3 regions of the Streptomyces formicae genome follow, and region 3 is predicted to be linked to each of the others. Evidence: riboswitches for the same ligand, from Rfam matches in the RefSeq annotation. Region 3 holds a riboswitch; each other region holds the start of a gene.
The links. Region 3 has a riboswitch for cyclic di-AMP ahead of KY5_RS16645 (transglycosylase family protein). Riboswitches for the same ligand answer to the same signal wherever they lie in the genome.

Region 1: it holds a riboswitch for cyclic di-AMP, as region 3 does, so the genes downstream of both, KY5_RS01875 (C40 family peptidase) here and KY5_RS16645 (transglycosylase family protein) in region 3, are expected to answer to the same signal.
Region 2: it holds a riboswitch for cyclic di-AMP, as region 3 does, so the genes downstream of both, KY5_RS30390 (M23 family metallopeptidase) here and KY5_RS16645 (transglycosylase family protein) in region 3, are expected to answer to the same signal.

What each region holds. Positions count from the first base shown of each region.
Region 1 is NZ_CP022685.1:448,452-451,716, forward strand. Features, by position in the region: gene KY5_RS01865 (ATP-dependent Clp protease proteolytic subunit) at 22-657, shown strand; gene KY5_RS01870 (hypothetical protein) at 665-970, shown strand; cyclic di-AMP (ydaO/yuaA leader) riboswitch at 1,380-1,558, shown strand; gene KY5_RS01875 (C40 family peptidase) at 1,562-2,035, shown strand; gene KY5_RS01880 (LysE family translocator) at 2,085-2,702, opposite strand; gene KY5_RS01885 (LysR family transcriptional regulator) at 2,857-3,265, shown strand, end outside.
Region 2 is NZ_CP022685.1:6,932,964-6,936,228, reverse strand. Features, by position in the region: gene KY5_RS30395 (GntR family transcriptional regulator) at 1-369, opposite strand, end outside; gene KY5_RS30390 (M23 family metallopeptidase) at 585-1,385, opposite strand; cyclic di-AMP (ydaO/yuaA leader) riboswitch at 1,398-1,559, opposite strand; gene KY5_RS30385 (M16 family metallopeptidase) at 1,756-3,141, opposite strand; gene KY5_RS30380 (M16 family metallopeptidase) at 3,138-3,265, opposite strand, start outside.
Region 3 is NZ_CP022685.1:3,881,532-3,884,796, forward strand. Features, by position in the region: gene eno (phosphopyruvate hydratase) at 1-199, opposite strand, end outside; gene KY5_RS16645 (transglycosylase family protein) at 565-1,284, opposite strand; cyclic di-AMP (ydaO/yuaA leader) riboswitch at 1,289-1,492, opposite strand; gene KY5_RS16650 (transglycosylase family protein) at 1,687-2,742, opposite strand; gene KY5_RS16655 (cytochrome P450 family protein) at 2,890-3,265, opposite strand, start outside.

The sequences.
Region 1 (3,265 bases), 3.4 Mb from region 3:
AACCGTCCGTCGAACCACCCGGTGAACCGTCCGTCCGCCCGTTACGTCCTGCCCGAGTTCACCGAGCGCACGAGTTCGGGGACGCGGACCCTCGATCCGTACTCCAAGCTCCTCGAAGAGCGGATCGTCTTCCTCGGCACTCCCATCGACGAGACGTCGGCGAACGACGTGATGGCGCAGTTCATGCACCTCGAGCACCAGGCGCCGGAGCGTGACATCTCGCTGTACATCAACTCCCCCGGCGGCTCGTTCAGCGCGATGACCGCCCTGTACGACACGATCCAGTTCGTCACCTGTGACGTGGAGACGACCTGTCTGGGGCAGGCGGCGTCATCCGCCGCCGTGCTGCTCGCCGCGGGCACGCCCGGCAAGCGCTTCGCGCTGCCCGGCGCGCGCGTGCTCATCCACCAGCCGTCCATCGGCGAGCCGGTCCGCGGGCAGGCGAGCGACCTCGCGATCCAGGCCGACGAGATCCTGCGCACCCGGCGGCTCCTGGAGGAACTGCTCGTACGGCACACCGGACAGAGCCCCGAGCGGATCAGCGCCGACATCGAGCGGGACAAGATCCTCGATGCCCCCACGGCCGTCGAGTACGGCCTGGTGGACGGCATCATCCCGAGCCGCAAGAGCACACTGTCCGCGCACGACGGGAGGTGAGCCCGACATGCTTCCCCACCTCCCGCCCCTGCCCGCGCTGACGCGCGCCGAGGCCGAGTTGGTCGACCGCTACCTCGAAGTCGTCGACCTGGTGGGCCGGATCAACCCGGCAAGGGGCGAACTCACCTACGGAGGACTGCGCGCGGCCCAGGCCCTGGTGACCAGCGCGAAGGACCTGCGGGACGCGCTGACCCTGATGCACCGGCGCGGCGAGAGCGAAGTGCACGCGCCCACGCTGGCCCGCGCGCTGCGCGTGCTCGACGGCGAGCGAAGGACCCGCCGCGTCACCGTGCCACCCCCGTCACAGAGTTGATCACGCCCCTCGGCCAGACCCCTGTGGCTATGCGCCCGTTGACCGCCACCGAAGGCCCGAAACCCGTCGCGCCGCACTCTCCGGAACGTCCGGAGCCGTGTTGAAACGGACCAGACGAGCTACCCCGAACGGCGTAGCGAAGGGTCCGCCAAGGCGTGGTCGAGAGTTGCGTCAGAGGTGTACGAGGAGTGCGGAACGGACCATTCCGGTGCTGGTCGAACCGTCGTCGGCCACCCGGACGGCTGCCCCTTTCGGGCGGTGTCCACCTGAACGGGTCAGTCGTGAGGAGCCTCACAAAACGCCGTTTCGGCTCGGTTTTTTCGCCCTTGTCGGGTCAAGATCCTCTCCGACGACAAGCCCCCGCCACAGCGGCGGGGCGGTCCGGGCGGACGCCGAGTCCTGCCGCCACCCGGATGACCGGTCGACATCGGTGCAACGGCAGGAGTGGAGGACCCAAGCACGGCGGGCCCGTCCGGAAGGTCCGGACGACGCGCCCTTGGGGTGAAGCCGCAGAGCACGACGCGGCCGGGCATCTTCGCCTGCCCGAACCCGACAGGTCATCTTTCACAGGCGGCTGACGAAGGGTTGCGCATGACTGCGCTGAATCATGTTCCGTCGCTGCTCAGCAGGACGGGGGCCGCTTCGGCCCTCACGCTCGCCGTCGTAGGCGGCACCGTGGTGGCCCCCGGGCTCACCGGGGAAGCGCAAGCGGCCACTCACGGGACGAAGGCGCTCAAGATCGCGGCTTCCAAGAAGGGCTCCCCCTACCGCTACGGCGCGGCGGGACCCAACCGGTTCGACTGCTCGGGCCTGACGCTCTACTCGTTCAAGAAGACGGGCAAGAAACTGCCGCGCACCGCCGCCGCGCAGTACAACAAGACCAAGCACATCTCCAAGTCCCAGCGGACCCGCGGCGACCTGGTGTTCTTCCACTCCGGAAGGAACGTCTACCACGTCGGGATCTACGCGGGTAACGGCCGCATCTGGCACGCGCCCAAGCGGAACACCGTGGTGCGCCTGGAGAAGATCTGGTCCAAGAGCGTCTGGTACGGCCGGGTCCGCTGACCCTCGCCGCGACCGTCCTGTCCCCCGAGCACTCCGGAGTGCTCGGGGGTCAGGCCAGAACGGGCTCCACCAGGAGCACCAGACCCAGCACGCCGAGCGCGACACCGGTGACCGCCTCGATGGCACGGGCCGTACGGGGCCTGCGCAGCCACCTGCCGAGCCGGTCGACGAGCAGGGCCACCGCCGGGAACCACAGCAGGGCGAGCGCCACCACGATGGACGCGAGCAGCAAGGTCCTGGGCATCGCGGGACTGCCCGCGGGCACGAACTGGGGCAGCACGCTCAGGAACGTGATCGACGCCTTGGGGTTGAGGGCGTTGGTCAGGAAGCCTTCCCGCAGACCACCGGCCCGCGCCGTCAGCACGTCCTGCGCCGTCTCACGCGGTCGTGCCGCCGAGCGCAGCGCGCGATGGGCGAGGTACAGCACATAGGCGGCGCCGACCAGTTGGAGCGCCCGGAAGAGCGCGGGGACCGCGGCGAGCACCGCGGCGACGCCCGCGACCGCGAGGGCCGTGTGCACCAGGAGTCCGGCCGCGACCCCGATCGCACTGGCCACGCCCGCCCGCCGGGAGGCGAGGGAGTTGCGTACGACGACGGTGAAGTCGGCACCGGGCATGGCGACCATGCCCGCGGCGAACAGGGTGAAGGCGACCAGTTGTGCGTCCATGCCGCCCAGCCTGCCGGTCCCGAGCCTTCAACGGGTATGTGGAATATCCTGACCGTGACTTAAGCAGCCGTTTAGTCTCCGGGTCTGCGGGCCGGGATCCGGGTGGCCTGCCGCCGGAGCCGTACGCGCGCCCTTCGCGCCGCAAGGAGCTGCCATGTACGACCCCACGCGGCTCGCCGCACTCGTCGCGGTCTCCGAGGCCGGTTCGATCACCCGGGCCGCCGAGCGGCTCGGCTACACCGTGCCCGCCCTCTCGCAGCAACTGGCCAAGCTGGAGCGGGAGGCAGGGACGGCGCTGCTCGTACGCCATCACCGCGGGGCGCGGCTGACCGGCGCGGGCGAACTCCTGGCGGCCAGGGCCCGCCGGGTACTCGACGAGATGGAGCGCGCCCGGCACGAACTCGCGCAGCTCGCGGGCCTGTCGGGCGGCAGGCTCCGCGTCGGCACCTTCACGACCGCGGGCATCCATCTGCTGCCGCCCGTCCTGACCGCGTTCCGCAGGGCCCACCCGGACGTGGAACTGACCGTCGCGGGGTACGAACCGCCGTTCGGTGTCGCGGCGG
Region 2 (3,265 bases), 3.1 Mb from region 3:
CAGGTCCTCCCCCTGCCCGCGCCGTGAGCGCTCCTGGCCGAGCCTGACCAGGCCGCGGAGGACCTTGAGGTGCGCCTCGGTGCGGTGCTGCGCCGCGCGCGCCGCAGCGAGCGGTTCGAGCAGCGCCCTGACCTCCAGGAGGTCGGCGGCCTCCCGCTCGGTGGGCTCGGCCACGCACGCGCCCGCGTGCCTGCGGGTCACCACGAAACCCTCGGCCTCCAGGGTGCGCAGCGCCTCGCGCACGGGCACGCGCGAGACTCCGTAGCGCCGTGCGAGGAGCTCCTCGGTGAGCCGGCCGCCCCGTTCGTGGACGCCGGAGACGATGTCGTCCCGGATGGCCGTGCAGACCGATTGCGCGGGAATGCGCATGACCCAACCTCCGCCTTAATCCCCGCGAAACGCGGTCGATTGACGCTCGCCCGTCGACTCTATTGCAGGGCGCCGGAATTTCCGACGGCGGACCGAAATCCATGGATACCTTTTAGCCAAGACCAAGGGCAAGGCCAAGGACAAGGGCCGGGAAACGGCGAATGCCCCGGCTCGGTGAGCCGGGGCATTCGGTGCGTCGTTCAGGGGGCGACGGGTCAGACGTTGACGCCGTGCCCGCGCAGGTACGCGATGGGGTCCATGTCCGAGCCGTAGTCGGCGCCGGTGCGGGCCTCGAAGTGGAGGTGGGGGCCACTGGAGTTGCCGGTGGAGCCCGAGAGGCCGATCTGCTGGCCCGGGGTGACCGTCTGGCCGACGGTGACGCCGAGGGACGACATGTGGCCGTACTGGGTGTACGTGCCGTCGTTCATCTTGATGACCACGTTGTTGCCGTAGGCGCCGCCCCAGCCGGCCTCGACGACGGTGCCGGAGCCCACCGCGTGGACCGAGGTGCCGGACGCGGCGTGGAAGTCGATGCCGGTGTGGCTGCCGGAGGACCACATGGCGCCGCCGGTCTGGTAGCCCGTGGAGACGTACGAGCCGGAGATCGGGGCGACGTAGGTGTTCAGGCGCTTGCGCTCGGCCTCGCGGGCGGCGCGCTCCTTGGCCTCGCGCTCCTCCTTGGCCTTGGCCTTCGCCTTGGCCTCGGCCTTGCGCTTCTCCTCGGCCGCCTTCTTCTTGGCGGCCTCTTCGGCCTGCTTCGCGGCAGCGGCGTCGGCGGCGGCCTGCTTCTGCGCGGCGGCCTGGGCGTCGACGCTCTCGGCGAGCGAGTCGCCCACGGAGATGGCCTGGGTGAGGCCGGTGTGCTCGACGGCGGCGTCTTCGGCGGCGAGCGCCGGAGCGGCCAGCCCTCCGATGACACCGGTGGTGGTGAGCGCGGCGACGCCAGCTACGTTCGCGGTGGTACGCGTGAGGCGGCTCGGGCGACGGTGCTTCCCGGTGGCACGGGTGAACGCCATGAAGCGGCTGATCCTTTCCTTCCTTCTCGCCTACCGGGTTAGCTGACGGGTTCGGAGCAGGAAGGTCTCCTACGAGTTCCTCGCCTGGCGGCAAGGTTCCCGATTCACCCCAGGGACGTGTGGGTCCCCGGCTCCCCTGGCTCGCGCCGTACGGGGACTCGGCGATGACTGTCCGGTGCCGCGGATGCGACGTACTGCGTGACGGACAGCCGGATCGAAGCTAAACGGACCGTCTTTCAATCGCCAAACAGAACTAGCTTTTTGTAGCGCACGCCACACGGCAGACAGGCAACCTCCATATGAATTCGGACATATGGGGACCCCGGCGGTCACTTCGGCCACCGGGGTCCCGATATGTCCTGACTGCCCCTCAGCTCGTGACGACGGTCACTTCGCCGATCCCGAGCGCCCTGACGGGCTCCTCGATCTCCTCCGCGTCGCCGACGAGGATCGTCACCAGGCGGTCCTCCGGGAAGGCGTTCACGACGGCCGCGGTGGCCTCCACGGTGCCGGTGGCGGCGAGCCGCCGGTACAGCTGCGCCTGGAAGTCGTCCGGCAGGTGCTGCTCGACCTGGTCGGCGAGCGTGGCCGCCACGGAGGCCGCCATCTCGTACTTGAGCGGGGCCACGCCCACCAGGTTCTGCACGGCCACGTCGCGCTCGGCGTCCGTGAGGCCCTCGGCGGCCAGCGTGCGCAGCACCTTCCAGAGGTCGTCGAGCGCCGGGCCCGTGGACGCCGTGTCGACCGAGCCGCTGATGGCGAGCATCGCCGCGCCGGAGCCGTCCGGCCCGGAGCGCAGCACCTGGCCGAACGCCCGTACGCCGTAGGTGTATCCCTTCTCCTCGCGCAGGACGCGGTCCAGGCGCGAGGTGAGGGTGCCGCCCAGGCAGTACGTACCGAGCACCTGGGCGGGCCAGACGCGGTCGTGCCGGTCGGCGCCGATGCGGCCGATCAGGAGCTGCGTCTGCACCGCGCCAGGGCGGTGCACGATCACGACGCGGCCGGTGTCGTCGGCGGTCACCGGAGGCACCGGACGCGCCTCCGCCGTGTCACCGGTCCAGGCGCCGACGGTGTCCGCGAGGACGGCGTCCAGGTCGGTGCCCGTGAGGTCGCCGACCACGACGAGGGTGGCCGTCGCGGGCCTGACGTGCTTCTCGTAGAAGGCCCGCACGGCCGCCGAGTCGATGGCCGAGACCGTCTCCTCGCTGCCCTGGCGCGGCCGCGACATGCGCGAGGTCGCGGGGAAGAGCTGCCGGGAGAGCTCCTTGGCGGCGCGGCGGGCCGGGTTGGCCGCCTCGTGCGGGATCTCGTCCAGGCGGTTGGCCACCAGGCGCTCGATCTCGCTGTCCGCGAAGGCCGGGGCGCGCAGCGCGTCGGCGACCAGGCCGAGCCCCTTCGAGAGCCGGGAGACCGGGACTTCGAGCGACACGCGTACGCCCGGGTGGTCGGCGTGCGCGTCGAGCGTCGCGCCACAGCGGTCGAGCTCGGCGGCGAACTCCTCGGCGGAGTGCTTGTCGGTGCCCTCGTTGAAGGCCCTCGCCATGATCGTGGCCACGCCGTCGAGGCCCGCGGGCTCGGCTTCGAGAGGCGCTTCGAGGTGGATCTCGACGGCGATCACCTGCTGGCCGGGGCGGTGGCAGCGCAGCACCGTGAGGCCGTTGGTGAGGGTGCCGCGCTCGGGGGCGGGGAAGGCCCAGGGAGTGGCGGTGCCCGCCTGGGGCTGCGGGTGGAACTGCATCGTCGCGGCCTCGGTCACTTCGCCGCCTCCTCGTCGTCTGCGTCGGCGTCGGCGCCGTCTTCGGGGGTCACCGGCTCGTACACGAGCACCGCGCGGTTGTCGGGGCGCAGGCGGGCCTTGGCGATCTCCTGGACCTCCTCGG
Region 3 (3,265 bases):
CGACACCCTTGCCCTGGTAACGGTTGGGGTCACCGTCACGGAGTTCGATGGCCTCGAAGGCACCGGTGGAGGCACCGGACGGAACGGCGGCACGACCCGTGCTGCCGTCGTCGAGGCCGACCTCGACCTCGACCGTGGGGTTGCCTCGGGAGTCCAGGATTTCCCGGGCTACGACGACGTCGATGGACGGCACGAGCATCTCCTTCTGGGATATGACGCATTTACGCGGGGCCGCTTCAGCCCTGCGTCTCACGAGCCTAACGGGCTCCGGGGCTTCCACCAGCCGACCGCCCGTCCCGTGGGACGGGCGGGGGCCCAAATACCCGGGAAACGGGACGGAAGGCCGTGTTTCTACTGGCCGGTAGCTCGCTAGGGGCGAACACGGCCGGGGCCGGTCCCGGGGGTCTCGGGGGGGGCGGTCGCGGAGGCAGGATCCGGACATGGCCCCGCCCCGGTGCGTACGGGGGATACGCGCACCGGGGCGGGGAGCCCGTGGGGACGGGGGGGGTGGCCGTGCGTCCGCCGAAGCACGGCCGGGGGGCCTGTGACGGCCGGGTGGGGCCTCTACTTGAGGTGCAGCTGCTGGCCCGGGTAGATGAAGTCGGCGTCGTCGATGATGTCGCCGTTGAGCTTGTAGACCTTCTGCCAGCCGCCCTTGACCTCGTGCGACTCGGCGATCTTGGAGAGGGTGTCGCCGGACTTGACCTTGTACTCGCCGTCGCCCTTCTTGACCGTCTTGCCGGTCGGGGTCTCGACGGTCTTCTTCTTGGTCTCGGTCTGCGGCGTGGGCTGCGGCTTCGGCGCGGCCTGCGGGGCCTGCTGCTGCGGGGCGGCCTGCTGCTGCGTCTTCTGCGGCTGCGGCTTGGCCTGCTGCTGCGGGGCCTGCTGCTGCGAGCCGCCACCGTTGTACGCGGCACCGGAGAGACCGACGCCACAGCTCGGCCAGGCACCCTTGCCCTGGCCCGCGAGGACCTTCTCGGCGATCTCGATCTGCTGGGCCTTGGAGGCCTTGTCGGCGGTCGGCGCGTACTTCGTACCGCCGTACGCGGCCCAGGTGGACGGCGAGAACTGCACGCCACCCTGGTAGCCGTTGCCGGTGTTGATGGACCAGTTGCCGCCGGACTCGCACTGGGCGACGGCGTCCCACTCGGCGCCGGTGGCGGCGGAGGCCGAACCAGCGGCCATCAGCGGGGCCGCCACGGCGGCACCGGTGACACCGGCGAGCGTGACGACACGGGTGGCCTTGGACGGGCGGCGGTGCTTGCCCTTGCTGGAAAACAGCATGAGTTGATCCCCTCACCGACGCCTGCGAGGTGAGCTGTCGGGTTCGGGCCGATGTGGTTGCCCGGCCGCACTCCCTCGAGTGCGACTTAACCCCTAGCCGTTTCCCTCCGTCTCACGACCGCTCAGCCTCTCGGCTGCTCGGCCCCTCAACGGACGGGCCCGGCACTTACCTTGGGTCCCCCGCTCCTGCCTACGGCGCTCAAAGCGACGACTGTTCCCGTCCGGCCGTTGGCAGGATTCGGCGTACCGACCGGCGGGGCTCACCAGTGGCGAGCGGTGACGACCGTAGACACGCGGTCGCCGGAATTTCAAAGACGATCAGGGCTTCTGAGACCCATCTCTCACTCGCGCCAAACCGGACATACGACGCGAAGACCCCGCCCGACTCTTCGTCAACTTCCCTTACTTTTCGCCCAAATCGAGGCTCTGACCGGGGAGAATGAGGTCCGGGTCGTCGCCGACGGTCTTCTTGTTCTCGGCATAGAGCGTGGGCCAGCCACCGTCGACGCCGAGGTCGTCCGCGATCACCGAGAGGTTGTCGCCGGAGCGGACCGTGTACGTCCCCTCGGCCGTCTTCCCCGAGCGGTCGCCGCCGCGCGAGGCGTGCCGTCCGGTGCGGTCCTTGCCGTCGCCTCCGGAGGGCCGCTCGTCGGCGCTGTCGCCCCGGTGGCGGCCGGGGGCGGAGTCGTCGGAGGGGGCGGTGGAGTCCTCGGGCTCGGGCGAAGTACTGCCCTTCTCTCCGGACTTGCCGGAGTCGCCCGCGTCGCCCTTGCCGTCCGTCTCGTCCTTGTCGCTCTTGTCGCCCTTGCCCGGCTTGTCGTGATCCTTGTCTCTCGACGCGTCGGACGTGTCGGACGCGTCGGAGGGGTCGGCCGGGTCGGACGGGTCTACGGAGTCCGAGGAGTCCGAGGAGTCCCCGGAAGGCTTGTCGGAGGGCTTACCGGAAGGCTTCTCCGACGGCTTCTCCGAAGGCTTGTCGGAGGACTTCTCGCCCGTCTTGTCCTTCCCGTCGGACCCGGGGTCCGCGGAGTCGGAGGGGACGGGTGTCAACGGTGCGCCCGGGTCGACGTCGGCGGCCGCGCCGTCATCGGTGAGACCGGCGATCGGGGCACAGCTCGGCCAGGCGGCGGGCCCCTTGTCGTCGAGGACCTTCTCGGCGACGGCGATCTGCTGCGACTTGGACGCCTGGTCGGCGCTCGGCGCGTAGTCCAGACCGCCGTAGTTCTCCCACATCTCCTGGGAGAACTGGATTCCGCCGTAGTACCCGTTGCCCGGGTTGGCGCTCCACGCGCCGCCGCTCTCGCACTCGGCGAGCTTGTCCCACGTCGCGGTGTCGGCGGCGCTCGCGCTCGTCGCGCCGAGCAGCGGGATGGCGATGGCGGATCCGGTGACTCCTGCCGCGACGATGAGGGCCGGGGCTTGGCGGGGGCGTCGGTGACGACCATTGCCGGAGAGCATGCGGTTGCCTTTCACGAGACTAATGCGGCGACAGGGGCACCGGGTGCCCGAGTCGACGTGAACGTAGTCGCACTCGAACGCTTGTCACAAGTCGATGCAGCGGAGATCACGTGAAAGTCACAGTCTTGACGCCCCGTCAGCTGAGGCTCAGTCGGACACCGTTCTCTGTGCGGGTGCGAACTCCACGGGCAGCGTCCGCAGTCCCCGCATGATCAGCCCGCCACGCCACCGCAAATCGGCAGGATCCACCGCGAGTTGCAGGTCGGGAAGGCGTCGCAGGAGCGTCGCGAGGGCGGTCTGCCCCTCCAGACGGGCGAGCGGGGCGCCCAGGCAGTAGTGGATTCCGTGCCCGTATCCGAGGTGCTGGTTGTCACGCCGGGACAGGTCCAGGGTGTCGGGCTCGGCGAACCGCGCGGGGTCGCGGTCGGCGGCCGCGAGCACCACGAGGACGGGGTCGCCCGCGGCGATGTCCTGCCCGCCGACGGTCAGCGCCTCGGTGGCGAACCGCCACGTGGCGAGCTCG